DNA from 2 places in the Amycolatopsis sp. lyj-112 genome. Region 2 is predicted to be linked to the other one. Evidence: riboswitches for the same ligand, from Rfam matches in the RefSeq annotation. Region 2 holds a riboswitch; the other holds the start of a gene.
The links. Region 2 has a riboswitch for cobalamin ahead of ACLJRL_RS16995 (CoA-acylating methylmalonate-semialdehyde dehydrogenase). Riboswitches for the same ligand answer to the same signal wherever they lie in the genome.

Region 1 (14,372 bases), on a different contig from region 2:
AGCGCCCCGTCGCCGTTCCCCGTGCACGAACTGGACTCCCGGCTGATCGGCGGCCTGGGCACCAGCCCGGACGCCATCGAAGGGGTCATGTCCTTCCTGCAGAAACGACCACCGGAGTTCTCGATGCGCGTCGACACCGACCAGCCCGGCTACCTGCCCTGGCGGGACGCATGACCACCTATCCCCCGGAGCCGTGGAACCTGGCGGGCCAGGCGTACCTCTCGCTGTGGCGTGTCCCGGTCAGCGAACTGCCCGAACTTCCCGACGGCGTCGAACCCGTCGTCGCGGGTGGCCGCGCGCAGGTCTTCACCGCCTGGATCGACTACCAGGAACCCGGACAGCTGCGGTACCACGAACTGCTGGCGACGGTCGCCGTCCGCGGCAAACGCCTCTCCAGCTCGATCACCGACATCTGGGTCGACAGCGAGGTCTCACTGGCAGGCGGACGCGCGCTGTGGGGCATCCCCAAGGACCTCGCCGTGCTCGATTTCACCCACGGCCGGACCTTCACCGCCTCGGCCGCCACCGACGAGGACTGGATCGCGACGGCCGCCTTCACCGCCCGCCCGGGGCTCCCGCTGGCGCTGCCCGCCGCCTTCGACGTCGTCCAAATCCTGGACGGCGGGATCAAGCGGAGCCCCGTCCGGGCGAAGGCACGCCCTCATCCGGCGGCCGCGGACTGGAAGATCAACGAAGCCGGGCCGCTCGGCTTCCTCGCCGGTCAAAAGGCCGTCCTGAGCGCTCACCTGCGGGATTTCAAGATCGTTTTCGGCGGTTGACCAGCCGCTGAGCGTGATCGCCTAACCCGGCAGGGTGAGACGATGACACGCCACCCATTGGGGCACGTGCAGCCTCCGACCCCTACATGTAGTCTCTGGGAACCGGCACCGCCCAGCGACGGGGAGACCGCTCGGGAGCGGTTGTCGGACAGCTTTGTGAACGTGCAGCGCACGGCCTTGGGAGGCCTTGTGGTGCTTCAACGCGCCCAATTGGAGACACGCATGTCATTGGAAACCGGTCAGCGGCCGCCCTCATCTTCGGACACAGCGCCAGCGACCGTGCGAGTCATCCGGCGGGACGGCAGCGTGTCCCCCTTCGACGCGAACAAGATCTCGGTCGCGGTGACCAAGGCCTTCCTTGCCGTCGAGGGCGGTGACGCGGCCGCTTCGTCGCGGATCCACCACTTGGTCAACGAACTGACCGAGCAGATCGAAGCCACCCTGCTCCGCCACGCCGGGCCTGAGACCGCTCTGCACATCGAGCAGATCCAGGACATCGTCGAGCTGGCGCTGATGCGCGGTGAGCACCACAAGGTCGCCCGCGCCTACGTCCTCTACCGCGACGAGCGCGCGAAGGCCCGCGAGTCCGAGAAGCCGGCGTCCTCCGACGTCAAGATCAGCGTCAAGTCCGCCGACGGCACCGTCCGCCCGCTCGACTGGGCCCGCGTCTCGCACGTGGTCGGCGAGGCCGTTTCCGGACTCGAAGACGTCTCGGCGGCGCCGGTGCTGGCCGAGGCCAAGCGCAACCTCTACGACGGCATCAGCGCCGACGAGCTCGCCCTCGCCCAGATCATGGCCGCGCGGGTGCTCGTCGAGCAGGAGCCGAACTACTCCTACGTCAGCGCCCGGCTGCTCGCGGACAAGCTCCGCGGCGAGGCCCTCAGCTACCTCGCGGGGTCGCCGCAGCTGGCCAGCCAGGACGAGATGACCGCGCGGTACCCGCAGTACTTCCGCGACTACCTCAAGCGCGCCATCGAGCTGGAGCTGGTCAACCCCGAGCTGCAGACCTTCGACCTCGACAAGATCACCGAGGCCATCCACGCCGAGCGCGACCTCGACTTCGGCTTCCTCGGCCTGCAGACCCTGTACGACCGGTACTTCCAGCACCACAACGGTGTCCGGTTCGAGCTGCCGCAGGCGTTCTTCATGCGCGTCGCGATGGGACTCGCGATCCGCGAGGACAACCGCGAGGCCCGTGCCATCGAGTTCTACGAGCTGCTCTCGTCGTTCCACTTCATGGCGTCCACCCCGACGCTGTTCAACTCGGGCACCACGCGCCCGCAGCTGTCGTCCTGCTTCCTGACCACTGTGGACGATGACCTGGACTCGATCTTCCAGGCGTACAAGAACAACGCGCTGCTGGCGAAGTACTCGGGCGGTCTCGGCAACGACTGGACCCCGGTCCGCGGCCTCGGCGCGCACATCAAGGGCACCAACGGCCAGTCGCAGGGTGTCGTGCCGTTCCTCAAGATCGCCAACGACACCGCCGTCGCGGTGAACCAGGGCGGCAAGCGCAAGGGCGCGGCGTGCGCGTACCTCGAGACCTGGCACGTGGACATCGAGGAATTCCTCGATCTGCGCAAGAACACCGGTGACGACCGCCGCCGCACCCACGACATGAACACCGCGAACTGGGTGCCGGACGAGTTCCTCCGCCGGGTCGAGGCCGACGCGCAGTGGACGCTGTTCTCGCCGAACGAGACCCCGGACCTGCACGACCTCTACGGCAACGAGTTCTCCGCCCGCTACGCCGAGTACGAGGCGATGGCCGAGCGCGGCGAGCTGAAGGTGTCCCGCAAGATCCGCGCGGTCGACCTGTGGCGCCGCATGCTGACGATGCTGTTCGAGACCGGCCACCCGTGGATCACCTTCAAGGACCCGTGCAACCTGCGTTCGCCGCAGCAGCACGTGGGTGTCGTGCACTCGTCCAACCTGTGCACCGAGATCACCTTGAACACCACCACCGACGAGGTCGCGGTCTGCAACCTCGGCTCGGTGAACCTGCTCAAGCACGTCACCCCCGACGGCCTGGACACCCAGCGCCTCGAGAAGACCGTGCGCACCGCGGTCCGCATGCTCGACAACGTGATCGACATCAACTTCTACACGATCCCGGAGGCGCGCCGCTCCAACCTGCGTCACCGCCCGATCGGGCTGGGCCTGATGGGCTTCCAGGACGCGCTGTTCGAGATCGGTGTGCCGCTGTCCTCGGACGAGGCCGTCCAGTTCGCGGACACCAGCATGGAGCACATCAGCTACTACGCGATCTCGGCTTCGACCGATCTCGCCGAGGAGCGCGGCCAGTACCAGACGTTCGAGGGTTCCTTGTGGAGCAAGGGAATCCTGCCGATCGACTCGCTGCAGCTGCTGATCGACGCCCGCCAGGGCGACGCGCTCGACGTCGACACCTCGTTCACTTTGGACTGGGCGCCGCTGCGGGAGCGGGTCAAGACCGTCGGCATGCGCAACTCCAACGTGATGGCGATCGCGCCGACCGCGACGATCTCCAACATCTGCGGTGTCGGGCAGTCGATCGAGCCGCTGTTCCAGAACCTGTTCGTCAAGTCGAACATGTCCGGCGACTTCACCGTGGTGAACCCGCACCTGGTCCGCTCCCTCAAGGAGCGCGGGCTGTGGGACGAGGTCATGGTCTCGGACCTGAAGTACTTCGACGGCAGCCTCGGCCAGATCGACCGCGTGCCGGACGACCTGAAGGCGCTGTACGCGACCGCGTTCGAGATCGAGTCGCGGTGGCTGGTGGACGCCGGTTCGCGTCGTCAGAAGTGGATCGACCAGGCCCAGTCGCTGAACCTGTACATCGCGTCGCCGAGCGGCCGCAAGCTCGACGAGCTGTACCGCTACGCCTGGCACAAGGGCCTCAAGACCACGTACTACCTGCGGGCGCGGTCCGCGACGCACGTGGAGAAGAGCACCCTGCGCGGCACCGACGGCAAGCTGAACGCGGTCTCGGCCACCCCGGCCCCCGCCACGCCGAAGCCCGCCGCCCAGGCTCCCGCACCCGTCGCTTCGCCTGCCCCGTCGGCGTCCGCCGCGGTCTCGCCCAGCCCGGCCGCCGCGGTTCCGGCCGTGCCGGTGACCCCGGCCGCCAAGCCGGAGTCCAAGGAGATCCCGCAGGTCTCCGACGTCGACTTCGTCGCCGCCGACGGTGCCGCCTGCCGGATCGACGACCCCGACTGCGAAGCCTGCCAGTGACCGCCGCTCGTGAGTGGTAATGACGGTTCTAACCGTCATTACCACTCACGACCCCCTCCCTAAGTGAGCCTCTCTATGACCACCTTTGACGCCTCCGCCGACGCCACCGGCCTCGGCGAGATCGAAGTCGGCGCCGCCCGGATCAACGTCGACGACAAGCGGATGATCAACGCCCGCGCCGACGTCAACCAGCTGCTGCCGATGAAGTACACCTGGGCGTGGGAGAAGTACCTCGCCGGCTGCAACAACCACTGGATGCCGACCGAGGTCGCCATGCAGGCCGACATCGCGCTGTGGAAGTCGGCCGACGGCCTGTCCGAGGACGAGCGCACCATGCTCAAGCGCAACCTCGGCTTCTTCGCCACCGCGGAATCGCTGGTGGCCAACAACATCGTGCTCGCGGTGTACCGCCAGATCACCAACCCCGAATGCCGCCAGTACCTGCTGCGCCAGGCGTTCGAGGAGGCCGTGCACACGCACACCTTCCAGTACATCTGCGAGAGCCTCGGCCTGGTCGACGGCGAGCTGTTCAACATGTACCGCGAGGTCCCGTCCATCTCGGACAAGGACGCGTGGGCGCTGAAGTACACGCAGAACCTGGAGAACCCGGACTTCGAGACCGGGACTCCGGAGGCCGACCAGGCCTTCCTGCGTGACCTGGTCGCGTTCTACGTGATCTTCGAAGGCATGTGGTTCTACACCGGCTTCGCGCAGATCCTCTCGCTCGGCCGCCAGAACAAGATGATCGGCATCGCCGAGCAGTACCAGTACATCCTGCGCGACGAGTCGATCCACCTGAACTTCGGCATCGACTGCATCAACCAGATCAAGATCGAGAACCCGCACCTGTGGACCGAAGAGTTCCAGGCCGAGATCCGGACGATGCTGACCGAGGCATGCGAGCTCGAGGTCGCCTACGCCCGCGACACCATGCCGCGCGGCATGCTCGGGCTGTCGGCCGAGCTGATCGAGCAGTACATGCACTTCATCACCGACCGGCGTGCGCAGCAGATCGGTCTTCAGCCGATCTTCGGCGAGACCGAGAACCCGTTCCCGTGGATGTCGGAGGCGATGGACCTCAAGAAGGAGAAGAACTTCTTCGAGACCCGCGTCATCGAGTACCAGTCCGGTGGCGCCCTCGACTGGGACTGACCCCGAACTCACGTGATCAGAGACGGAACTTGCGTGATCAGAGGCGTAACTCGCGAGTTCCGTCTCTGATCACGTGAGTTACGCCTCCAGTCACACGAGATCCGAATTGGGTACGCTCCGGGGTGCTACTGGTTCGCCCGGCCTCCCAGGCCGGTCGAGGTAACAGGGAACCCGGTGTGAATCCGGGACTGCCCCGCAGCGGTATGTGGGAACGAAAGCCGTCACCGTGCGAGACACGGTAAAGCACTGGGCATGGCGCCCGGGAAGCGACGGCCGGTAGGCGCGAGCGAGTCGCCCACGAGTCCGAAGACCTGCCCGTGGTACGTACGCCGACGGCGTGCGTGAGTCCGGGCCTCGTGGGATGGGCGCGACCGAACGGCGGTCACTCCTGCGCGCTCCGGGCTCTCTCGACAAGCTCGCGAGGAGAGAGCTGTGACCGATATCGGCACCACTGTGCTGGGCTACCCCCGGATCGGACCGGACCGGGAACTCAAGCGTTCACTCGAACGCTACTGGGCGGGCAAGGCCGACGAGGCCGCGCTGCTGGAGACCGGCCGCGCTCTGCGTACCCGGACCTGGCGGCAACTCAAGGACGCCGGGCTGGATTCCGTCCCTTCGAACACGTTCTCCCATTACGACCAGGTACTCGACACCGCCGAACTGTTCGGCGCGCTGCCCGGACGCTTCACGAAGCTCGGCCTTTCGCCGCTCGACACCTACTTCGCCGCCGCACGCGGGGTACAGGACGCGACGGCGATGGAGATGACGAAGTGGTTCGACACGAACTACCACTACATCGTCCCCGAACTCGGGCCGGACACCCGGTTCTCGCTCACCGGCACCAAACCGCTGGACGAGTACCGCGAGGCCCGCGCGATCGGCGTCGAGACACGGCCGGTGCTGGTGGGCCCGGTGACGTTCCTGCTGCTCGCGAAGGCCTCCGAGGGCGCTCCGGAGGGCTTCCGGCCGCTGGATCTGCTCGACGACCTCCTCGACGGCTACGTCGAACTGTTGCGCCGTCTGCACGATGAAGGCGTCGAGTGGGTCCAGTTCGACGAGCCCGCTTTCGCCGCCGACCGCACCGAGCCGGAGCTCAACGCGCTCATCCGCGCCTACCACCGGCTCGCGAAGGAGACCGCGCGCCCGAAGATCCTCGTCGCCGGCTACTTCGGCGGACTCGGCCGCGGACTGGGTGTGCTCGCCCGCTCTCCGATCGACGCCCTCGCCGTCGACCTCGTCACCGATGAGTCCTTTGTGGACGCCGTCGCGGCCGAACCCGCCTTGCGGGACAAGGAGGTCCTGGCCGGCGTCGTGGACGGGCGCAACGTCTGGCGCACCGACCCCACCCGCGCGCTCAGCCGGGCGGCGACGCTGCTCGGCACGGCGAAGTCGGTCAGCGTGTCGACCTCGTGCTCGCTGCTGCACGTGCCTTATGACGTCGAGCGTGAGACCGAACTGCACCCGCGGCTCAAGGGCTGGCTCGCGTTCGCCAAGCAGAAGGTCGACGAGGTCGTCCTGCTCGGCCGCGCGCTGAAGGAGGAGGGCGTCGACCTCACCGCCGCCCGGGCCGCCATCACGGACCGCGCCACGGCGGCCGACCTCGCCGACGCCGGGGTACGCGCCCGGCTGGAGGCGCTGCGCCCGGAGGACACCGTCCGTTCGCCGTATGCCCGGCGTGCGGCCGCGCAGCAGGCGGCGCTGGACCTGCCGCCGTTGCCGAGCACCACGATCGGCTCGTTCCCGCAGACCACCGACGTCCGCAAGGCGCGCGCCGCGCACAAGGCGGGCTCGCTGGACGACGCGGGCTACGAGGCGGCGATGAAGGGCGAGATCGAGCGCGTCATCCGGCTGCAGGAGGACCTCGGCCTGGACGTGCTGGTGCACGGTGAGCCCGAGCGCAACGACATGGTGCAGTACTTCGCCGAGCGGCTGGCCGGGTTCGCGGCCACCGACTTCGGCTGGGTGCAGTCCTACGGCTCGCGCTGCGTCAGGCCGCCGATCCTGTACGGCGACGTCTCGCGTCCCGAGCCGATGACGGTGGCCTGGGCCCGCTACGCGCAGAGCCTGACCGCCAAGCCGGTCAAGGGGATGCTCACCGGGCCGGTGACGATCCTGGCGTGGTCGTTCGTCCGCGACGACCAGCCGCTGGGCGAGACCGCCCGCCAGGTGGCGCTGGCCATCCGCGATGAGGTGCACGACCTGCAGGAGGCGGGCCTCCGCGTCATCCAGGTCGACGAGCCCGCGCTGCGGGAACTGCTCCCGCTGCACGCGGCGGCGCACGAGGCGTACTTCGCCTGGGCGGTCTCGTCGTTCCGGCTGGCGACGTCGGGTATCGACGACGCGACGCAGATCCACACGCACATGTGCTACTCGGAGTTCGGCGAGGTGGTCAAGGCGATCGACGCGCTCGACGCCGACGTCACCAGCATCGAGGCCGCCCGGTCGAAGATGGAGGTCGTCACCGACCTCGGCGCGGCGGGCTTCGGCCGCGGCGTCGGGCCGGGCGTGTACGACATCCACTCGCCGCGTGTCCCCGACGTCGACGAGGTCAGCGGGCTGCTGCGGACCGCCGTGGGCGCGGTGCCCGCCGAGCGGATCTGGGTCAACCCGGACTGCGGCCTGAAGACCCGCGGGTACGCCGAGGTCGAGCCTGCCCTGCGGAACCTGGTCGCGGCCGCTCTCGCGGTCCGGGCCGAACTGGGCTGACAACTGTCATGAAAGGGTCTTTCAGGACGAAAAACGTCCTGAAAGACCCTTTCATGACACTCGGGCGATGTACTTCCGCCGGAGTATTGTCAGGACGTCAATAAGGATGCGATGGTGGCGGTAACCGATCTCAGCGGGGAGATGGTCACCATGGCGAACGCCGTCGAAAAGGTCACCGGAGTGCTGCGCGAGCGGGTCCCCCCGCTCACCTCGATCCCCCTGCCGCGTTCGGTGGACCAGCGCTGGCTCGGTGCGACCTGGCCGGTCCGGGAACTCGCGCCCGCCCCGCCGGGCCTCAAGCCGGTCCTCGGCGACGAAGGTCCGCCGGTCATCGGGCACGCGCTGGACTTCATGCGGTTCGGCATCGAGTTCGGCCTCAAACGCTACGAGACCTACGGCCCGGTGTCGTGGATGGGCGCGTTCGGCCGCCGCATCGTCGCCCTCTCCGGCCCGGAGGCCACCCAGATCGCGTTGGTGAACAAGGACAAGGCCTTCTCCCAAGAGGGCTGGAAGTTCTTCATCGAGCACTTCTTCGACCGCGGCCTCATGCTGCTCGACTTCGGCGAGCATCACCTGCACCGCCGGATCATGCAGGCGGCGTTCACCCGGCAACGGCTCACCGGCTACGTCGACCAGATGGGACCGGCGCTGCGGGAAGGCATCGCGACCTGGGCGGACAAGCCGAACCCGCGGATCTACTGGTCCCTCAAGCAACTCACGCTCGACGTCGCGACACGCGTGTTCATGGGCATGCGCTCCGGGGACGAATCGGCCGCGATCAACCGCGCCTTCGTCAACTCCGTGCGCGCCGGCACCGCCATCGTCCGCTTCCCCGTGCCCGGCGGCCGCTGGGCGGCGGGCCTGCACGGCCGCAAAGTCCTCGAACGCTACTTTTCCGCGAACCTGCCGTCGAAACGGCGCAGCGACGGCGACGATCTCTTCACCGCGCTGTGCCACGCCACCACCGAAGACGGTGACCGGTTCACCGACTCCGACGTCGTCAACCACATGATCTTCCTGATGATGGCCGCGCACGACACCACGACCATCACCAGCGCGGCCGCCGCGTACCACCTGGCGAAGCACCCCGAATGGCAGGAACGGGCGCGACAGGAATCCCTCGCGCTCGGCGACGATCTGCCGGATATCGAGGCGCTGGAAAGCCTGAAGACGTTGGACCTGGTGATCAAGGAATCCCTGCGCCTGGTGGCCCCGGTTCCTTCCCTGGCAAGGAAAACGGTGAAGGACACCGAGGTTCTGGGGCATTTCATCCCCGAAGGGACCCTGGTCGGGGTTTCCCCCACCGTCAATCATTTCGCGCCGGAGTACTGGACCGACCCGATGCGTTTCGACCCGGACCGCTTCGGCGAGGAACGCCGCGAGGACAAGTCGCACCGCTTCGCGTGGATGCCGTTCGGCGGCGGCGCGCACAAGTGCATCGGGCTGCACTTCGGGACGCTCGAGGTGAAGGCCCTGCTGCACGAGATGCTGCGGGCCTACCGATGGTCGGTCCCGGAGAACTACACGGCCCGCTGGGACTACGTCTCGCTGCCCGTCCCCGCGGACGGCCTGCCGATCCAGCTGAAGCCCTGCTGATTCCCGACCAAAGGGACAAACACGATCGAGTACTCTTGGTAACCTCTGGTCACCTCTCGTGTGGCTGCCATCACCCTTTCAGCCGGTAGACACGCCGTTTCGCGCATGGTGCCGTGGCACTACTCCCGGTCGGCTCATACCTAGTGTGGGTCCGTGGGTTCGGACACCCTGTCTGAGCTGGCCATCAACCGCGCATGAAGAGGTGAAGCGTGCCTGAGCCTGGTGCCGCGCCAGGGTTGGTCGACGTCGCTCGAAGATGGGCCGCGACGCTCGCTGACACTAAAGGAGTATCGCTTCCCCAAGAGCAACTCGAGCAGCTCTTGCTCGGCGTCGCCCAGGACGCCGTCCAAACCGAGCCGAATCACCGGCCCGCCCTGCTGCGGTTCACCAAGCTCTATTCCGCCTCGCCCATCGGGATCGCGCTCGCCGACCACGACGGCGAGATCGTCGAGGCGAACGCGGCGCTCGGGAAGCTGCTCGGCTGCCGTCCCGCCGCCCTGCGCGGGCGGCGGATACCCGAACTCGGCTCCACCGAGCACGACGTCTCGCGGCTGCGGGGCGGGCTCGACCAGCTCCGGAAACTCGGCCAGCAGACGCACCAGGAACGCCTGCTGCTGGACCACAGCGAGGAAGGCACGCTCTGGGTCGACGTGACCCTCGCGGACCTCCCCGGAGACCGCCCTGGCTCGTCCTACCCGGTGCTGATGGTCTCCGACGCCAACGAGATCCACCTGCTGCAGGAACAACTGCTGCACCAGAACGTGCACGACGCGCTGACCGGCCTGCCGAACGCGACGGCGTTCACCAACGCGCTCGAATCCGCGCTGGCGGGCCCGGGCCTGGAACAGGTCGCGCTGGTCTATCTCGACGTCGACGGCTTCAAGGTGATCAACGACGGCCTCGGCGCCGGCGTCGGCGACCAGGTGCTGCGCGGGGTCGCGAACAAGCTCAAGGCCGTGTTCACCGGCAAGCACAACGGTTCCGTCGCCCGGCTGTCCGGCGACGGTTTCGCCGTCCTCCTGCGCGGCGAGTTCTCCCCCACCCACGTCATCGGGCTGGTCGAACAGGCGCTGGAGGAACTGGCCGAACCGATCTACCTCGGCGGGAACGGGATCGGCGTGAGCGCGAGCGCCGGTATCGTCGTCCGCTCGGTCACCGACGGCGGGCCGGAAGAACTGCTGCGCGCCGCGGAGATCGCCTTGCACCGCGCCAAGGAAGCCGGCAAAGCACAGTGGATGCTCTTCGACCCCGAACTCGACGCGCGCGATCGCGGCCGCTACCGGCTCGGCGCGGTCATCGCGGGCGCGCTGGAGAACGGCGAGTTCTCGCTGATCTACCAGCCGACGGTGAAGCTCGCAAAACCCGATCAGCTGGCCGCGGTCAACGCCGGGCTGCGCTGGAACCACCCGGAAAAGGGCGAGCTGGACTCCGACGAGTTCTACCCGCTGGCGCAGACCACCGGGATGACCATCCCGCTCGGCCGGTGGCTGCTGGCCGAATCCCTCGCCGCCACCGCGCGGTGGCGGCGCCGGTTCGGCGAGGCGGCTCCGGACGTCTGCGTGCGGCTGCCGAACCGGCTGGCCATCGAGCCCGATCTGGTGCTGCTGGTCAAGGAACAGCTCGACCGGCACAACCTGCCCGCGCACGCGCTACGGCTGTGCACGGACCGCGAATCCGTCCTCGACCCGCGCGGCGAGGTGCTGGACTCGTTCGCCGTCCTCTCCGATCTGGGTGCCCAGCTGGTGCTGACCATCTCCGGTTCGGCCGATCTGGAACTGATCCCCCAGCACCGGCTCCCGGTCCGCCACGTGATCCTCTCCGGCGCGGTGATCGACGCGCTGGCGGCCGGCGAGGACGAGGCCGACGTGCGGCACCTGACCCAGCTGGTGTCCCGCGCCAAGGAACTGAACCTGCGTATCGGCGCGGAAGGCGTCCGCAACCACGACCAGGCCGAACGGCTGCGGCGGCACGGGGTGCTCGCGGCCCGCGGCTCGTTCGTCGCCGATTCCGCGACCGGGGACGAGGTCGACGAGCTCATCGAACGGCACGCCCACTGACATGGCAGGATCCGTGCATGGACCAAGGTGACTTCGCCCCGGACTTCACTCTGCTCGACGACCAGGGTGAGGAGCGCACACTGTCGGACTTCCTGTCGTCCGGCCCGGTCGTGCTGTTCTTCTACCCGGCCGCGATGACCAGTGGCTGCACCGCGGAAAGCTGTCATTTCCGTGACCTGGCAACGGAATTCGCCGAAGCCGGCGCGCACCGCGTGGGGATCAGCCCGGACGCCGTCGCCAAACAGCGCGAATTCTCGTCGAAGCATGACTTCGACTATCCGCTGCTGTCCGATGTGGACGGTGTGGTGGCGAAGCAGTTCGGTGTGTGGCGCAAGTTCAGCCCGTTGCACGCCAAGCGCCACACCTTCGTGATCGACACCGATCGCAAGGTGCTCGAGGTCATCAAGAGCGAGCTGAAGTTCGCCGTGCACGCCGACAAGGCGCTGGCCGTCCTGCGTGAACGTACGGCTAAGGACGTTTGAGCCGCCAGATCTTGTGGACGCCCTTACAGGCCGGGGCGAGCGGCGGTTCCGCGACCTCGTCGCCGACCATCGTGAACCCCAGCCGCGCGGGCACGGCGCCGCTCGCGGTGTTCAGCTCGTCGTGCCGGATCTCGACCTCCGGCGCGCCCAGACGGAAGGCCTCGGCGGTCAACAAGCGGGCCGCTCTCGTCACCAGGCCACGACCGGTGTGGTGACGGCTGAGCCAGTAGCCGATCTCGATCCGGCCGGGACGCGTGATCATGCCGGTGCCGCCGACGACGTCGCCCTCGGTGAAGATCGCGAAGTCGTAGGTCTTGCCGTCGGCCCAGTTCCGCGCGGTGCTCTCGAGGAACTCCTTGGCTTCCGGCTCGCCATAGCCGTGGGTGGCCCAGATCATCCAGGCGCCGATATGCGCGGCGGAATCCCCGGCGACGTCCGCCAGCACGCGCAGCTGCTCCGGCCGCCAGCGGCGGAGTTCGACGACTTCGTCGGCGAGGGTTTCGGCGGGCGCTTCCATCACCCCATGGTGACCGAAAACGCGCCTCGATGCCTCCGGTTTTCCGGGGGTCGCCAGATGCTATGAACGACTCGTTACTTGCAAATTTTGCAAGTAACGAGTCGTTCATAGCGTTTTCGTGACCCGGGTATCAGGTGAGGATCGCGCTGTCCGGGATCTCCGTGTCGTTCTTCAGCGCGTCGAACAGCAGCTTCGACTTCGTCTTGTCCCAGTTCTCCGCCGAACCGCTGGTCACCGGGACGGTGGTGGTGACCACGCCGCCCGAGGAGATCCCGCGCATCGCCAGCGCCAGTCCCACCAGGTTGTGCAGGTGGTCGCCGGAGTCCATCGTCAGCGCGTCCGGCGCGGTGGACAGCAAGGGGAACAGCGTGAACGGGTTCAGCAGCGTGCCGGGGCTGCCGATCTCGCTGACCAGCGCGCCGATGAACTTCCGCTGGTTGGCGACGCGGTCGAGGTCCGACCGCGGGGTGGCGTCACTGTGCCGCATGCGGACGAACCCGAGCGCCTGCGGGCCCTGGAGGTCCTGACAGCCCGCGGGGATCTTGATCCCGGTGAGGGTGTCCTCCATCGGCTTCTCGACGCACATGTTGACGCCGCCGATCGCGTCGACGATCTTGGCGAACCCGCCGAAGCCGATCTCGGCGTAGTGGTCGATGCGCAGGCCCGTGGCACCTTCGACGGTCTGCGCGAGCAGCGTCGGGCCGCCGATCGAGAACGCGGCGTTGATCTTGTTCTTGCCGTGGCCGGGGATGGTCACCTGGGAGTCGCGCGGCAGGCTCAGCAGCGTCGGCTTGGTGCTGTTGTCCGGGACGTGCGCGACCATGATGGTGTCGGTCCGCCTGCCGCCACCGGCGGCCTTGCTGTCGCCGGTGACCAGCTTTTCCTGCTCGGCGGCGGTCAGCCCGTCCCGGCTGTCGGAGCCCACGATCAGCCAGTTGGTGCCTTCGGCCGCGGCGGGGCGGCCGGAGTAGTCGGCCAGCGCGTCGACGCGGTTGATGGAGAACTCCAGGTACACCCACACGCCGGCGAGGAACACCACGAACACGGTCAGCAACGTGACCAGCACCTTGCCGAAGCCCCAGCGACGCTTGCGCCTCGGCGGGCGCGCTCCGTCCGCCGAACGGCCCGGAGGCGGTTGCGGCGGGCCTGGACGGCGTGGTGGCGGGCCCGCGGGACGCTGCTCGCCCCCGTGGCCCATCGGCGCCGTCCGCTCGTCGTACGGGCTGCTGCCCCGGCCCGGCAGCGGCATCATCTGCGCGGGCTGGTGCTGCCGGGGGCGGCCGGACGGCGGCCGTTGTGGCGGCATCCGTCGCCCTCGGTCGTCGCCTCCATACGTCATGCCGAATCACCCGTCCCGATTTCGCGTGTGGGCCCAGTCAACCGCAGACCCTAGGTGAAAGACGCGCGGCACCCCGCATCGGTTGGGTGGCGCTCACCGCCCGTCGGCGGCGAAACCGAACTGGTGGACCTTGAGATACCCCGATCGGAACCCCGCTTCGGAGTACGCCAGGTAGAACTCCCACATCCGTTTGAACACGTCGTCGAAGCCCAGTTCGGTGATCTCGTCCCACCGGTGGGTGAACTTCTCCCGCCACAACCGCAGCGTGTGGGCGTAATCCTGGCCGAACTCGCGCACCCCCTGCAGTTTCAGCCGGGCGTGGTCGAGCATCCCCTGCTCCACGGACTCCGTCGACGGGATGAGGCCGCCGGGGAAGATGTACTTGTGGACCCAGGTGTAGGACCGGGCCGCGGCGAGCATGCGTTCGTGGTCCATGGTGATGGCCTGCAGCCCGAGCCGACCGCCCGGCCGAAGCCGCTTCCCGATGGTCTCGAAGAACGTGGGCCAGTACGCCTCGCCGACGGCCTCGAT
Region 2 (14,372 bases):
CCGAACCTGCGGACGACGATGCTGGTCGGCTACGGCGTGAGCGAAGGCCGGGGACGGTTCGTCTACGACTCCGCCAAGGACGACGCGACGCTGCACTGGCCCGCCGGCGCCGACAGTGTGGTGGCGAAGCGCATCCACGAGCGGGTCACGAAGATCGCCGGGCCGGCCTCGGTCGAACTCGACACGACCACTCTCGTGCCCAGCACCTGGCACCCGCTCGGTGGCGCGTCCATGGGCAGCGTCTGCGATCTGGCGGGCCGGGTCGGCTCGCACCGAGGCCTGTACGTGCTCGACGGCGCCCTGATGCCGGGCAACAGCGCGGCGTGCAACCCGTCGATGACCATCGCGGCCGTCGCCGAACGGGCGATGGACGAGATCGTCGCGAAGGACGTCGGCGTCGTCTTCTGACCGCACCCCGGCGGGCTATGCCTCATCCGGCGTCGTCGTCACGTGCCGGACATTGCGCCTTCTCGACGGTCGTAACAAGTGCTACCTTCGCGGTGCAGGCCCGGACCGAGGAGCGCCGATGAGGCTTTCGCCCAGCGCACACGTCGACTCGTTCTGCCGCGATCGGCTGCCTCCCGGGTCGCAGTGGCCCGAGTTCCTGTTCGACCTGCCCGAACTGTCCTATCCCGAGCGTCTGAACGCCGCGACCGCGCTGCTCGACGACACCATCACGCGCCTCGGCCCGGACAGGCCCTGTCTGCTGTCGCCGACCGAAACCTGGACCTACGGCGACGTGCTCGCGCGCGCCAACCGCGTCGCGCACGTCCTCGTCACCGACTTCGGTGTCGTGCCCGGCAACCGGGTCCTGCTGCGCGGCCCCAACACCCCGTGGCTCGCGGTCGCCTGGCTGGCCGTGCTGAAGGCGGGCGCGGTGGCCGTCACGACCATGCCGATGCTCCGCCGTACCGAACTCGACAAGATCGTCGCCCGCGCGAAGCCCGCGCTGGCGTTGTGCGACGAACGCCTGCTGGACGAACTCCCGCCCGATCTGCCTGTCGCGTCCTACGGAACGGACCTCGCCGTGCGCGCCGAGCGGCATCCGGCGACCTTCGCCGACGTCCCGACCGCCGCCGACGACGTCGCCCTGCTCGCCTTCACCTCCGGCACGACCGGATCACCGAAGGCGACGATGCATTTCCACCGCGACCTGCTCGCGATCGCGGACACCTTCTCGCGGCACATCGTGCGCCCGGTCCCCGGAGATCTCTTCTGCGGCACACCGCCGCTGGCGTTCACCTTCGGTCTCGGCGGCCTGCTGGTCTTCCCGCTCCGCGCGGGCGCGGCCACGTTGCTGGTCGAACGCGCCACCCCCGCCGAACTCGCCGCCATCGTCGCCGCGAAGGACGTCACCGTCCTGTTCACCGCCCCCACGGCGTACCGCGCGATCCTCAATTCCGGCGACGGCCGCCGCCTGTCCGGCGTGCGCCGCGCGGTCTCGGCGGGTGAGTCGCTTCCCGCCGCCGTGGCCGAACGGTTCCGGGAGGTCGTCGGCCGCCCGCTCATCGACGGCCTCGGCAGCACCGAAATGCTGCACGTGTTCCTCTCCGCCGCCGACCAAGCGGCGCGACCCGGCGCGACCGGGAAGGTCGTCCCCGGTTACCAGGCCGCCGTCCTGGACGTCGACGGCACACCTGTTCCTGATGGCACGCCTGGGTTCCTCGCCGTGCGGGGTCCCACGGGTTGCCGCTACCTGGAGGACCCGCGCCAGCGTGACTACGTCCGCGATGGCTGGAACATCACCGGCGATACCTACGTCCGGGACGCCGACGGCTACTTCAGTTTCGTCGCGCGCAGCGACGACATGATCATCTCCTCGGGCTACAACATCGCGGCGCCGGAGGTCGAGGAAGTCCTGCTCACCCACCCCGACGTCGCGGAATGCGCGGTGATCGGCACCCCGGACCCGGACCGCGGTTCGGTCGTGACCGCGTTCGTCGTACTCCGGCCCGGGGCCGCGCAGGGCCCGGACGTCGCGCGGGCCCTGCAGGACCACGCGAAGGCGACCGCGGCGCCCTACAAGTACCCGCGACAGGTGCGGTTCATCGAGGAACTCCCCCGCAACGCGAGCGGGAAACTGCAGCGATATCTGTTGCGGGAGCTGTAACCGGCGAGCCGGTGATCGCGTGCGCGGTTTGGCTCCGTCTGTTCGCTGTCGAGCATCAGGCTTCCTTCCCACGCCGGCCGAGCGCGTGGAACAACGCTGTGGCGAGGACGAGGCCTTCGCGCGCGATCGGTGCGAGCAGGTGCTCGTCGGGCGCGTGCTGCAGGCAACCGGGGTAGGAATGCGGCAGCCACAGGGTGGGCAGGCCGAGGATGTCGGTGAACACGTGGTTGGGCAGGCCGCCGCCGAAACTCGGCAGGATCGCCACCGGCCGGTCGGAAACCTCGTCGAGGACCCCTTTCGCCCAGCCCACCCACGGGTCCTCGACCGGGGTGCGGCTGGCCCGGAAACTCCCTTCGGCGGTGACATCGACCATCGAGAACCCTTGTGCGGCAAGATGTTTCTTGACCGTATCGGCCAGACCGGCGACGTCGGTGCCCGCGACGTAGCGAAGTTGCAGCATCGCGCGAGCCCGGCCCGGGATGGCGTTGACGGGCCGATCGATGTCCGCGGCGCCCAGCGAAAGGACTTCGAGGGTGTTCCAGCCGTAAAGCCGTTCGGCGACGGTCAGCCCGGTGTCACCCCAGCCTTCGTCCGGCGTCGGATCACCCGGAGTGCGTCCGATCCGGATCTCGGCGAGCGCCTCGCGAACACTGTCCGGGAGTTCGAGCGGCAGGAGACCGGGTACCTGGATGCGGCCGTGCCCGTCGACGAGACAGGCGATCGCCCCGGCGAGCGTGGTGGCGGGGTTGCGCAGCACACCGCCCCAGTTACCCGAGTGGTAGGCGTCGGGGCGCAGGTCGACGTCGAGTGCGATCCGGACACTGCCCCGAGCGCCGAGGAACACCGTCGGTGTCGCGGCGTCCAGGCGGGGGCCGTCGGAGGCGATGAGGACATCGGCGTTCAGCGCCTGCCACCGTGCCGCGACGAATTCGGCGAGGCCGGGTGAGCCGATCTCCTCACCGGTCTCGAACAGGAACTTGAGGTTGAACCCGAGCGAGCCCTGCTCGGCCAGGAGCAGCCGCAGCGCGGTCAGGTTGATCAGGTGCTGCCCCTTGTTGTCCGCCGAACCGCGGCCGTACCAGCGCTCGCCGTCGGCGGTCAGGGTCCACGGGTCCCGGCCGCTCCACCGCCCCTCGTGCCCGTCGACGACGTCGGCGTGGCCATAGCACAGCACTGTCGGAAGCTCCGGCGACTCGATCCGGGTGCCGATCAGGAAGTGACCTCCGGCCGGGTCGGGGTTGGGGAACGTCGTCACCTCGCAGCCGAGCGCGGTCAGCGCCGGCGTCAGCGCGTCGTCCAGGTATGCCTTGATGGCAATGCGGCCGGCCGGATGATCGCTCACGGTCGGATACCGGACCAGCTCGGCGAGTTCGGTGAAGAAGGCGCCCGAGTCGACGTGCTCCTGGGCCTTCGAAACCAGTTTCGCAGAGACTGCCACGTTCTCTCTCCCGATTCACTCGCCGGATGTGAGGACGAGCGTAAGTCGGTTTTCCTACTCTGACCATTGCCGTTTACGACGTCCTGGGTTCTCATTAAGGCAAACCGACGTGCGAGAGGAGACTCGATGCGACTGCTCCCCATCGCGCTGACGTACTTCCTCGAAGTCGCCCGCACCGGCTCGGTGTCCGAAGCGGCGACCGAGCTGACCGTCGCGCCCTCGGCGATCAGCCGTCAGATCGCCAAACTCGAGGCCGGGATCGGGGTACCGCTGTTCGTCCGGCATCCGCGCGGCATGGTGCCGACCGACGCCGGGAACCGCCTGCTCGACCACGTCCGCCGCAGCGAGGCCGAATCGTCCGTGCTCGTCGACGAACTGCGCACCGGCCGCGGGCTGCACGCCCGTTCGCTCACGGTCGCCTGTTCCGAAGGGTTCGCCCGCCGCGTCATCCCGCAGGCCATCGCCGCCTTCCGGCGCGAGCACGACGTCCTCTTCCACATCGACGTCGTGACCCGCGAGGAAGCGACGAAGCGCGTCCTCGACGGTGCCGCCGACGTCGCCGTCACGTTCGCGACCGGACCTCAGCACGGCGTGCGGGTCGAAAGCGCCGTCGTCGTGCCGGTGTACGCGATCGTGCCGCTGGACCATCCGCTGAACAGCCGCGACGCCGTCGGCCTCGCCGAACTGTGCGAACATCCGCTCGCGCTGCCCATGCCGGGCCAGAGCCTGCGCGACCTGTTCGACATCGCCACCCGGATCGAGAACCTCACGGCCCGTCCGGTGCTGGTGTGCAACGAACTGAGCCCCAAGTACGAGTTCGTCCGCTGCGGCGGCGGCATCGCGCTCGTCGGCGGATTGGGGGACATCCGGCAGGACGCGGCCACCGAGGGCGTCGCCTACGTGCTCCTCGACAACGCGGTGTTCCGCAAACGGGAAGCACAGGTGCAGACCATGGCCGGGCGGACGTTGTCGCTGGCGGCCATGCGGTTCACCGCGCTGCTGACCACGTTCGTCCGGCCGCCCGTCAGCGGATCAGAACGCCGGGATTGAGGATCCCGGCCGGGTCGAGTGCGGTCTTGGCGGCGCTGAGCGCGACCGCGAACGGGTCGGGACGCTGCCGGTCGTACCAGGGTCGGTGGTCGCGGCCGACGGCGTGGTGGTGGGTGATCGTGCCGCCGTGGCCGGCGATCGCCTCGGACACCGCGGCCTTGATCTCGTCCCACTGCCCGACCGTGCTCCCCCAGCGCCCGGCGGCGTAGATGCCGTAGTAGGGCGCGACACCGTCGGGATAGACGTGGGTGAAGCGGCAGGTCACCACACCGGCGCCACCGCACACTTCGTCGATCGCGACGCGCGCGGCCTCGGTGACGGCGTGGTGGAAGTCCTCGAAGTCGTCCCAGGTGCACGCGGTTTCGAAGGTCTCCACGATCAGGGACCGGCGAGCGAGAGCGTCACGCTGGTAAGGCATCCGCAAGAACGACGACCGCCACGCCGACGACGAATCGCCGTCCTGGCGCGCGGAATCCTTGCTGCGCTTGGTCTTCACCGTTCCGTGGAACGCGGTGGCCAGTTCCAGCGCGCGATCCAGCCACGCGTCCACCGGGTGGTCGGCCGATTCGAACGCGACCAGCAGCAGTCCTCCGCCGACGCTCGCGCCCGCGTTGATGAACGCCTCGGCGGGGTCGAGCAGGCGGCAGTTCGACGGGTAGAGCCCGGATTGCGCGATCGCCCGGGTGGCGGCGACGGCGTCGTCCTGGCGCTCGAAGGCGACCGACGCGGTGACCTGCCAGACCGGCCTGTCCTGCAGGCGCATCCACGCCTCGGTGATCACGCCGAGCGTGCCTTCGGAACCGAGGAACATCCGGTCGGGCGACGGGCCCGCACCCGAACCGGGCAGCCGTCGCGACTCGCTGATCCCGGCCGGGGTGACCACGCGCAGCGACTCGGTGAGATCGTCGATATGCGTGGCGAGCGTGGCGAAATGCCCGCCGGCGCGGGTCGCGAGCCAGCCACCGAGGGTCGAATGTGCGAACGACTGCGGGAAATGCCGCAGCGTCAACCCCATCGGACGAAGCCGGTCTTCCAGCGCCGGACCGTGGATCCCTGCCTGGATCCGGGCCGCCCGGCTCGTCCGGTCCACTTCGAGCACGTCGTCGAGGCCGCCCAGATCCATCGACACGGCGGGCCCGTCGAACCGCGGCTCGACGCCGCCGACCACGGAACTGCCGCCACCGTAAGGAATCAGCGGGATCCGCGCGGTGGAACACCAGTCGAGAAGATCGACCACGTCCTGCTCCGTGCGCGGCCGGGCGACCAGATCCGGGATGTGGTCGAGCCGTCCGAGGAGGTTGCGGACGATGTCGCGGAAAGCCTTGCCTCGAGCGTGGGAGAGCCTGTCCACGGGGATGTCGCTGCACAACGCGGCGAGCACGTCCGGCGGGGTGACCCGCGGCGGTGCGACGTCGAGGTCGTCCGGGCCGGGCGGGGCGTGGTCGGTGAAATCGTGGCCCGGCAGCACCGCCGCCGTTCGGGCGACCAGTGCGTCCGACTCTTCCTTGGACAGTTCGCCGGCGGTGGTACCCCAGCCCCACCAGGACCGGTCTTCAGCCGTAGCGGTCGACATCGATGTCTCCGTTCAGATCTGACTCACCAGTAAGTTACTCACCGGTCAGATTCCGTGTCAACGGAAGCACAGAACCCGGACCGATTCGAGCCATTCGACGCTTTACAACGTTGTATCAACGATGTAAAAAAGTCCTGACGACTTCACGTGGCCCGGCTCACACCCCTGTTCGCCGGACACGACGTCGTGTTTCACGCCTGTACGTGTCCAGTGGGAGGCGCTCCCCCGCCGAGGCGGCCGCCCCCGGAGAAGGGTGTCGAACAAAGATGTTGTCAACGTTGTCAACGAGCCGGTCCCCCAGCCGCTTCCGAAAATCCCTGACCGCCGCGGTGGCGGTCATGTCCGCTCTCGCGATGACCTCCGGCTCCGCGATCGCCGGGGAAAGCGGCTGGCAGATGGGCAAGCCGCGAATGACCACCCCCTGGACCGACCAGGTGTCGCCGTCCAACGCGCTGCCCGAGTACCCCAGGCCGCAACTGGTGCGCAAGGACTGGCAGAACCTCAACGGGCTCTGGGAGTTCGCCGGCGCCGCCCCCGGTGAAGCTCCGCCGGTGGGCGCGCGGCTCGCCGAGAAGGTCCTGGTCCCCTACCCCATCGAGTCGGCCCTTTCCGGGATCCAGCGGCACGAAGACCACATGTGGTATCGGCGCACGTTCACCGTGCCGAAGAACTGGAAGGTGGGCAAGGACAACACCCTCAAGCTCAACTTCGGCGCCGTCGACTACAAGGCGAAGGTCTACGTCAACGGCAAGGAGGTGGCTTCCCATCAGGGTGGCTACGGCGCCTTCTCCGCGGACGTCACTTCGGCGCTGAAACCCAAGGGAGAGCAAGAGATCATCGTCGGCGTCGAGGACCGCGCCGACGCCACCTGGCAGCCGGTCGGCAAGCAGCGCCTGGTCCCGGACCGAGGCATCTTCTACGAAGGCGCCTCGGGTATCTGGCAGACGGTGTGGATGGAACCGGTCGCCGCCAAGAACATCGCCAACCTCGGCATGGTCCCCGATCTCAAGTCCTCCGTGCTCAAGCTCACCGTCGACACCGGCGCGAGCAGCGGGCTGACGGTCGAGGCCGTGGTCCGCGACGGCAAGAAGGTGGTCAGCCGCACCAAGGGTGTCGCGGGTGCGCCGATCTCGCTGTCCGTCCCCAAGCCGAAGCTGTGGACGCCGGACACGCCCTTCCTCTACGACCTCGACGTCGAACTGAAGGACGGCCGCCGCACCGTCGACAAGGTGTCCTCCTACTTCGGCATGCGGGAGTTCGGCACCACGAAGGGCGCCGACGGCAAGCTCCGGTTCACCCTCAACGGCAAGATCCTCTTCCTGCAGTCCACTTTGGACCAGGGGTACTGGCCGGACGGCATCTACACCGCGCCGACCGACAAGGCGTTGCGCTTCGACCTCGAGCAGCACAAGGTCCTCGGGTTCAACACGGTGCGCAAGCACATCAAGACCGAGCCCGACCGCTGGTACCACCACGCCGACAAGCTCGGGCTGCTCGTCTGGCAGGACATGCCGTCGATGCGCACCGGTGGCCGTCCGCCCGCCGACGCTCAGCGGCAGTTCCAGGTCGAGCTGAAGGAACTGGTCGAGCAGAAGAAGAACTGGACCTCGATCGTCGGCTATGTGCCGTTCAACGAGGGCTGGGGCGAGTGGTCGCGCGAGACCACCGGGAAGATCGCCGACGACGTCAAGGCACAGGACCCGACCCGGCTCGTCAACGCGCACAGCGGGGTCAACTGCTGCGACTCGCTGGGCGACTCCGGCAAGGGCGACGTCCTCGACTGGCACGCCTACCCGGGCCCGGCGAAGCCGATGCCCGACGGCAAGCGGATCTCGATCGACGGCGAACACGGCGGTTACGGGCTCGAAGTCAAGGACCACATGTGGTTCGGCGAGGGCCACGCCTACGAGATGGTGCCCGACCAGGCGACGCTGAACAGCCGCTACGTCCAGAACCAGCGTGACGTGCTGACCTCGGCGCAGAGCTGTGGCATCAGCGGCTCGATCTACACGCAGATCACCGACGTCGAGCACGAGGTCAACGGCTTCTTCACCTACGACCGGCAAGTGAAGAAGATGGACTTCGCGCAGGTGCGCGCCGTCAACGAAGCGATCATCCGCAACGCCGACGGCAGCGGTACCGGGGCACCCGACCCCGGTCCGGGAACTCCGGGACTCACCGGGGTGCACGCCTACAAGTTCAATGAAGGCAACGGAACCAGCGCCGCGGACTCGGTGGGCACCGCGCACGCCACGCTGACCAACGCGCAGTGGGCGGGCGGCGTCGAAGGTGGCGGGCTGGCGTTCGCCGGCAACGGCCAGGCCGACACCGGGGCGAACCTCGTCAACACGGCGGGCAGCTACTCGGTGTCCGCGTGGGCCAAGCTGGACGAGGCGACCGGTGCTTTCCAGACCGTCGTCAGCCAGGACACCGGCCGGGACAGCTCGTTCTTCCTGCAGTACTCCGGGCAGGACCAGCGCTGGGCGATGAGCTTCGTCGGTCTGCGCGCCCTTTCGCCGGAGAAGCCGGAAGTCGGCCGCTGGTATCACCTGACCGGCGTCCGCGACGCCAAGGCGGGCTCGTTGTCGCTTTACGTCGACGGGCAGAAGGTCGCTTCGCAGAACGCCTGCTCGGCTCAGCAGAGCACCGGCCACACGGTGATCGGGCGGGGCCAGTACGGCGGCCAGCAGGTCGACTTCCTGCGCGGGGCGGTGGACGACGTCCGGTTCTACGACCGGGCACTGGCCGACGCCGAGGTCGCGACGCTCGCGAAGCGGGACTGAGAACACGCGGCGCCGGGGACGGGACCCCGGCGCCGCGCTACCGCGTCTCCAGCCCGAGCCACTCCCGGACGACGTCGTCGAGCACGGGCAGCGGCAACTGCCCGTGACTCAGCACGACGTCGTGGAAGTCGCGGATGTCGAAGGCCTCGCCAAGGTGCTTCTCGGCGAGCGCGCGCAACCGCTGGAACTCCAGCCTGCCCGTCATGTACGAAAGCGCCTGGCCGGGCCATTCGATGTACCGATCGGTCTCGGACTCGACCTCGACGTCGCTGAGCACGCAATGCTCGCTGAGGTAGTCCACGCACTGCTGCCGGGTCCAGCCCAGCGCGTGCAGTCCGGTGTCGACGACGAGCCTCGCCGCGCGCAGGGAGTCCTCGGTGACCATGCCGAGGCGCATCACGTCATCCGAGTACAGGCCCATTTCGTCGGCGAGGCGTTCGGTGTAGAGCGCCCAGCCCTCGTCGAAGGCCGACAACGGGACGAGTTTGCGCAGCCGGGGCACTCCGGACAGTCCGTGGGCCACGCAGGCCTGGAAATGGTGTCCTGGAACGGCTTCGTGGAAGGCCACGGATTCCGCGATGAACCGGAACCGCTCGGTCACCCGGTAGGTATTGGTGTAGTAGCGACCCGGACGGCTGCCGTCGGCCGCCGGTGTCATGTAGTACGCCTGCGCGGCGCCCGGCCCGTCCGCTTCCGGCACGGCCAGCACGACACAGTCGTCGGACGGGGTCCGGCGGAACCAGCCGGGCGCGGCCGCCGTGGCCCGCGCGACCGCTTCCGTGGCGGTCGTGAGCATCTCGTCCGCGTCGCGCCACCGCAGTGACGGATCGGTGCGCAACCGGTGACGGACCGCCGCGGGGTCGCCTTCCCCGAACGCGGCGATGCCGAGCCGCCGGTACTCCTCGTCCAGCGCACGGCCGATTTCGAGACCGGTCTCGTGCAGTTCCTCCGGGGAGATCCCGGTGGTGGTGTGCGTCTTGACCAGCCCCGCGTAACTCTCCTTTCCGCCGTCCAGCCAGCAGAGCCCCGGCCGCTCGTCGGGACGGCCGTGCCCGGCGATGTCGCGGGCGAGCATCTCGCGGTAGGTGACGAGCGCGGGCCGGACCTTCTCGGTGAACAGCCGCTCCCGCCTTGTCACCCGGTCACCGGTCAGCGGCGGGACCAGCAATGCGTTGGGCTCGTCGGCCAGGAACCGGTCGACATGGGCGATCGCGTTGCGCACCGCGCGTTCCACCGGCGTCCGGCCCGCCTCGACACCGGCACGATGCCGGTCGGCCAGCGCCGCGAAGAACCCCGGAATCGCCTCCAGCCTGGCCAGGTAGTCCTCCTCGGCCTGCTCCCCCGACGGCGCCAGCTGCGGAAGCCAGGCCAGCACCCCGGTTCCTTCGGCCGACATCGGATCAGCCAGGGTGAACTCGATCTTCCGGGAGTCGAGCCTGGCCAGGAGCGCTTCCGCGTGGTGGATGACCACGCCGAGCGTGACCCGGTCCGGATCCGTGGACCGGGCGGCGTACTCGGCCGCGCGGACGGCCCGCTCCCTCAGGCGGGCGTCGCCCGCCTCGGAGACGTCGCGCAACTCGTGGTCGTACCCGGGAATGTTGTCGAAGGTCGCCATCAACGGCATGTCGGCCGCGAGGGCGTCGAGGAGATCGTCTGCCAGCTCCGCCGCGGTGGGCTGATCGCTCATACTCGACAACTACCAGAACCGCCCGCGTTCGCGCTGGCGTTTTCTCGGTCAGCCGATCATCCGCTACTTCTTCCGGCCGGGTGGCTCATGTCCACTGTGGATTGTCTACGAGGCGTTCGGCTCGCCCAGGTCGCCGAACTCCTGGACGGAAGAAGTACTTCTGGCTCGCCCGCACCGTTCCCGTGCCACGGGCTGCGCCGCTCGCGTGAAGTCCGTGAAGGCCTCCTTGAGGGACTCTGATTCCCTCAAGGAGGCCTTCACGGACAGCGGCGCGGGTGGTTGAGGCGCAGGCCACAGTCGACATAGTAGGACTTCCTACTTTATGGTGTCCTCAGGTCTGCGGTGCAGGGAAGCCGGTGAAAATCCGGTGCGGTCCCGCCACTGTGACCGGGGAGCGGCGCTCCATGCGAGAAGGGCCACTGGCGCGAGCCGGGAAGGCCGGAGCCGTCGTAGATCCGGAAGCCAGGATACCGGCCGCAGACGTGTCGTGTTCGTCCACGAGGATGGAGCTGAACGCATGCGGATCATTCCTGCCTGCGCGAAAGACGCCGAACCGCCACTACCCCGGCGGTAATCGTTCGTACTTCCCTGCCCGGCCACCGATCGTGGTCCTCGGGCGGCTTCGTCCTGCGTACTTTCGGAAAGGGCATCCATGAGCACCGAACTCAGTCACTTCGTCGGCGGTAAGCCGGTACCGGGCACGTCCGGTCGGTTCGCCGACGTCTTCGACCCCAGCACCGGAGCAGTCCAGGCCCGCGTGCCGCTGGCCTCGGCCTCCGAGGTCGCCGCCGTGGTCGCCGACGCCGCCGAGGCCCAGCTCGAATGGGCCCGCTGGAACCCGCAGAAGCGCGCCCGCGTGCTGATGAAGTTCGTCGACCTCGTCCGCGCCGAGGAGGACTCCCTCGCCCGCCTGCTCTCCTCCGAACACGGCAAGACCGTCCCCGACGCGCGCGGCGACATCCAGCGCGGCCTGGAAGTGGTCGAGTTCGCCATCGGGATCCCGCACCTGCTCAAGGGCGAATACAGCGACAACGCGGGCACCGGGATCGACGTCTACTCGATGCGGCAGCCGCTCGGTGTGGTCGCCGGGATCACGCCGTTCAACTTCCCCGCGATGATCCCGCTGTGGAAGGCCGCCCCGGCGATCGCCTGCGGAAACTCCTTTGTGCTCAAGCCGTCCGAGCGCGACCCGTCGGTCCCGTTGCGGCTGGCCGAACTCTTCCTCGAAGCCGGTCTGCCGCCGGGCGTGTTCAACGTCGTCAACGGGGACAAGGAAGCCGTCGACGCCTTGCTGACCGATCCTCGCGTCGAGGCCGTCGGCTTCGTCGGCTCGTCGGCGATCGCGGAGTACATCTACACCACCGCCGCCGCGCACGGGAAACGCGCGCAGTGCTTCGGCGGGGCCAAGAACCACCTGATCGTCATGCCGGACGCCGACCTCGACCAGGTCGTCGACGCGCTGATCGGCGCCGGGTACGGCTCCGCCGGCGAACGGTGCATGGCGATCTCCGTCGCCGTCCCGGTCGGCGAGGCCACCGCCGACGCGCTGGCCGCCCGCCTGACCGAGCGGGTCAAGACCCTGAAGATCGGCGCTTCCCTCGACGAGACGGCCGATTTCGGGCCGCTGGTCACCGCCGAAGCCGTCCAGCGGGTGCGCGACTACATCGACATCGGTCTCGCGGAAGGCGCGGAACTGCTCGTCGACGGACGCGAGACCACTGTGGACGGTCACGAGAACGGTTTCTTCCTCGGCGGCTGCCTGTTCGACCGGGTCACCGCGGACATGCGCATCTACCGCGAAGAGATCTTCGGCCCGGTGCTGTCGATCGTGCGGGCCGCCGATTACGAAGAGGCACTGCGCCTGCCCAGCGAACACGAGTACGGCAACGGCGTCGCGATCTTCACCCGCGACGGCGACACCGCCCGCGACTTCACCTCGCGGGTGAACACCGGCATGGTCGGGGTCAACGTGCCCATCCCGGTCCCGATCGCCTACCACACCTTCGGCGGCTGGAAGCGTTCCGGTTTCGGCGATCTCAACCAGCACGGACCGGACTCGATCCGCTTCTACACCAAGACCAAGACCGTCACTTCGCGCTGGCCTTCGGGCACCAAGGAAGGCGCCAGCTTCGTCATCCCGACGATGAACTGAGGCCGCGATGAGACTGACCGACGAACAGCGGGCCTTACGGGACACCGCGGCGGAATTCGCCGCGGAACACCTCGCCCCGCACGCGATCGCATGGGACCAGGCCAAGCACTTCCCGGTCGACGTCCTCCGCAAGGCCGCCCAGCTGGGCATGGGCGGCATCTACCTGCCCGAAGACCTCGGGGGTTCCGCGCTCGGACGGCTCGACGGCGTCCTCGTGTTCGAGGCGCTCGCCACCGGGTGCCCGTCGCTGGCCGCCTACATCTCGATCCACAACATGGTCGCCACCATGATCGAGAAATTCGGCGACGACACCCAGCGGCACCGGTACCTGCCGCGAATGTCCACGATGGACGCGTTCGGCAGCTACTGCCTGACCGAACCCGACGCGGGTTCCGACGCGGCGGCCCTGTCCACCCGCGCCCGCCGGGACGGCGACCACTACGTCCTCGACGGGGTCAAGCAGTTCATCTCCGGCGCGGGTACCTCCGACGTCTACGTCGTCCTCGCCCGCACCGGCGCGCCCGGCGCCCGGGGTATCTCGGCGTTCATCGTCGAACGGGACACGCCAGGTGTCTCCTTCGGCCCCAACGAGATCAAGATGGGCTGGAACGCCCAGCCCACCCGGCAGGTCGTCTTCGAGGACGCCCGCATCCCCGTTTCCGCGCTGCTCGGCGGCGAGGGCAACGGGTTCGGGGTCGCGATGTCCGCTTTGGACGGTGGCAGGCTCAACATCTCGGCCTGCTCCCTCGGCGGCGCGGAAGCCGCGCTCGGCATGGCCGTCCGGCACCTGTCGGAGCGTTCGGCGTTCGGCGAGAAGCTGTCCGAGAAGCAGGCGTTGCAGTTCCGCCTCGCCGACATGCGCACCGATCTCGAAGCCGCCCGCACCCTGCTCTGGCGGGCGGCGGACGCGCTCGACCAGGGTGAGGACACCGCGACCCAGCTTTCGGCGATGGCCAAGCGGTTCTGCACCGACACCGGGTTCGAGGTCGCCAACCAGGCGCTGCAACTGCACGGCGGCTACGGCTACCTCGCTGAATACGGGCTGGAGAAGATCGTCCGCGACCTGCGGGTGCACCAGATCCTCGAAGGGACCAACGAAATCATGCGCGTGATCATCTCGCGCCGAATGCTGCAGGAGGCCTCGTGAACGACGTCGGATTCCTCGTCCACAGTGGAATCGGCCGGATCACGCTGAACCGGCCGCGAGCGCTCAACTCGCTGAACCACGACATGGTGCTCGCCATGCTCGACCACCTGGAAACGTGGCGCTCGGACCCCGGCGTCCGCGCCGTGCTGATCGACGGCGCCGGCGACCGCGGGCTCTGCGCGGGTGGCGACATCCGCGCCATCCACGAAGACGCCCGCGCCGGCGGAACCGCCTCACTGCGGTTCTGGGCGGACGAATACCGCCTCAACGCGCTGATCTCCCGCTATCCCAAGCCGTACCTGGCGCTGATGGACGGCCTGGTCATGGGCGGCGGGGTCGGTGTCTCCGCGCACGGCAGCCACCGGATCGTCACCGAACGCTCCCGTATCGGCATGCCCGAGGTCGGCATCGGCTTCATCCCCGACGTCGGCG

Region 1: another riboswitch for cobalamin. It lies ahead of metE (5-methyltetrahydropteroyltriglutamate--homocysteine S-methyltransferase); the one in region 2 lies ahead of ACLJRL_RS16995 (CoA-acylating methylmalonate-semialdehyde dehydrogenase).

What each region holds. Positions count from the first base shown of each region.
Region 1 covers NZ_JAJPWS010000001.1:1,239,438-1,253,809, reverse strand. Annotated here, with positions in the region: gene ACLJRL_RS06000 (enoyl-CoA hydratase-related protein) at 1-174, shown strand, start outside; gene ACLJRL_RS05995 (acetoacetate decarboxylase family protein) at 171-779, shown strand; gene ACLJRL_RS05990 (ribonucleoside-diphosphate reductase subunit alpha) at 1,002-3,992, shown strand; gene ACLJRL_RS05985 (ribonucleotide-diphosphate reductase subunit beta) at 4,068-5,144, shown strand; cobalamin riboswitch at 5,257-5,478, shown strand; gene metE (5-methyltetrahydropteroyltriglutamate--homocysteine S-methyltransferase) at 5,577-7,850, shown strand; gene ACLJRL_RS05975 (cytochrome P450) at 8,001-9,446, shown strand; gene ACLJRL_RS05970 (diguanylate cyclase domain-containing protein) at 9,656-11,503, shown strand; gene ACLJRL_RS05965 (peroxiredoxin) at 11,521-11,985, shown strand; gene ACLJRL_RS05960 (GNAT family N-acetyltransferase) at 11,972-12,502, opposite strand; gene ACLJRL_RS05955 (LCP family protein) at 12,633-13,841, opposite strand; gene ACLJRL_RS05950 (class I SAM-dependent methyltransferase) at 13,935-14,372, opposite strand, start outside.
Region 2 covers NZ_JAJPWS010000004.1:245,803-260,174, forward strand. Annotated here, with positions in the region: gene ACLJRL_RS16960 (GMC oxidoreductase) at 1-408, shown strand, start outside; gene ACLJRL_RS16965 (AMP-binding protein) at 527-2,110, shown strand; gene ACLJRL_RS16970 (M20 family metallopeptidase) at 2,166-3,548, opposite strand; gene ACLJRL_RS16975 (LysR family transcriptional regulator) at 3,675-4,598, shown strand; gene ACLJRL_RS16980 (FAD-binding oxidoreductase) at 4,573-6,171, opposite strand; gene ACLJRL_RS16985 (LamG-like jellyroll fold domain-containing protein) at 6,510-8,954, shown strand; gene ACLJRL_RS16990 (DUF885 domain-containing protein) at 8,992-10,641, opposite strand; cobalamin riboswitch at 10,948-11,135, shown strand; gene ACLJRL_RS16995 (CoA-acylating methylmalonate-semialdehyde dehydrogenase) at 11,294-12,793, shown strand; gene ACLJRL_RS17000 (acyl-CoA dehydrogenase family protein) at 12,801-13,940, shown strand; gene ACLJRL_RS17005 (enoyl-CoA hydratase/isomerase family protein) at 13,937-14,372, shown strand, end outside.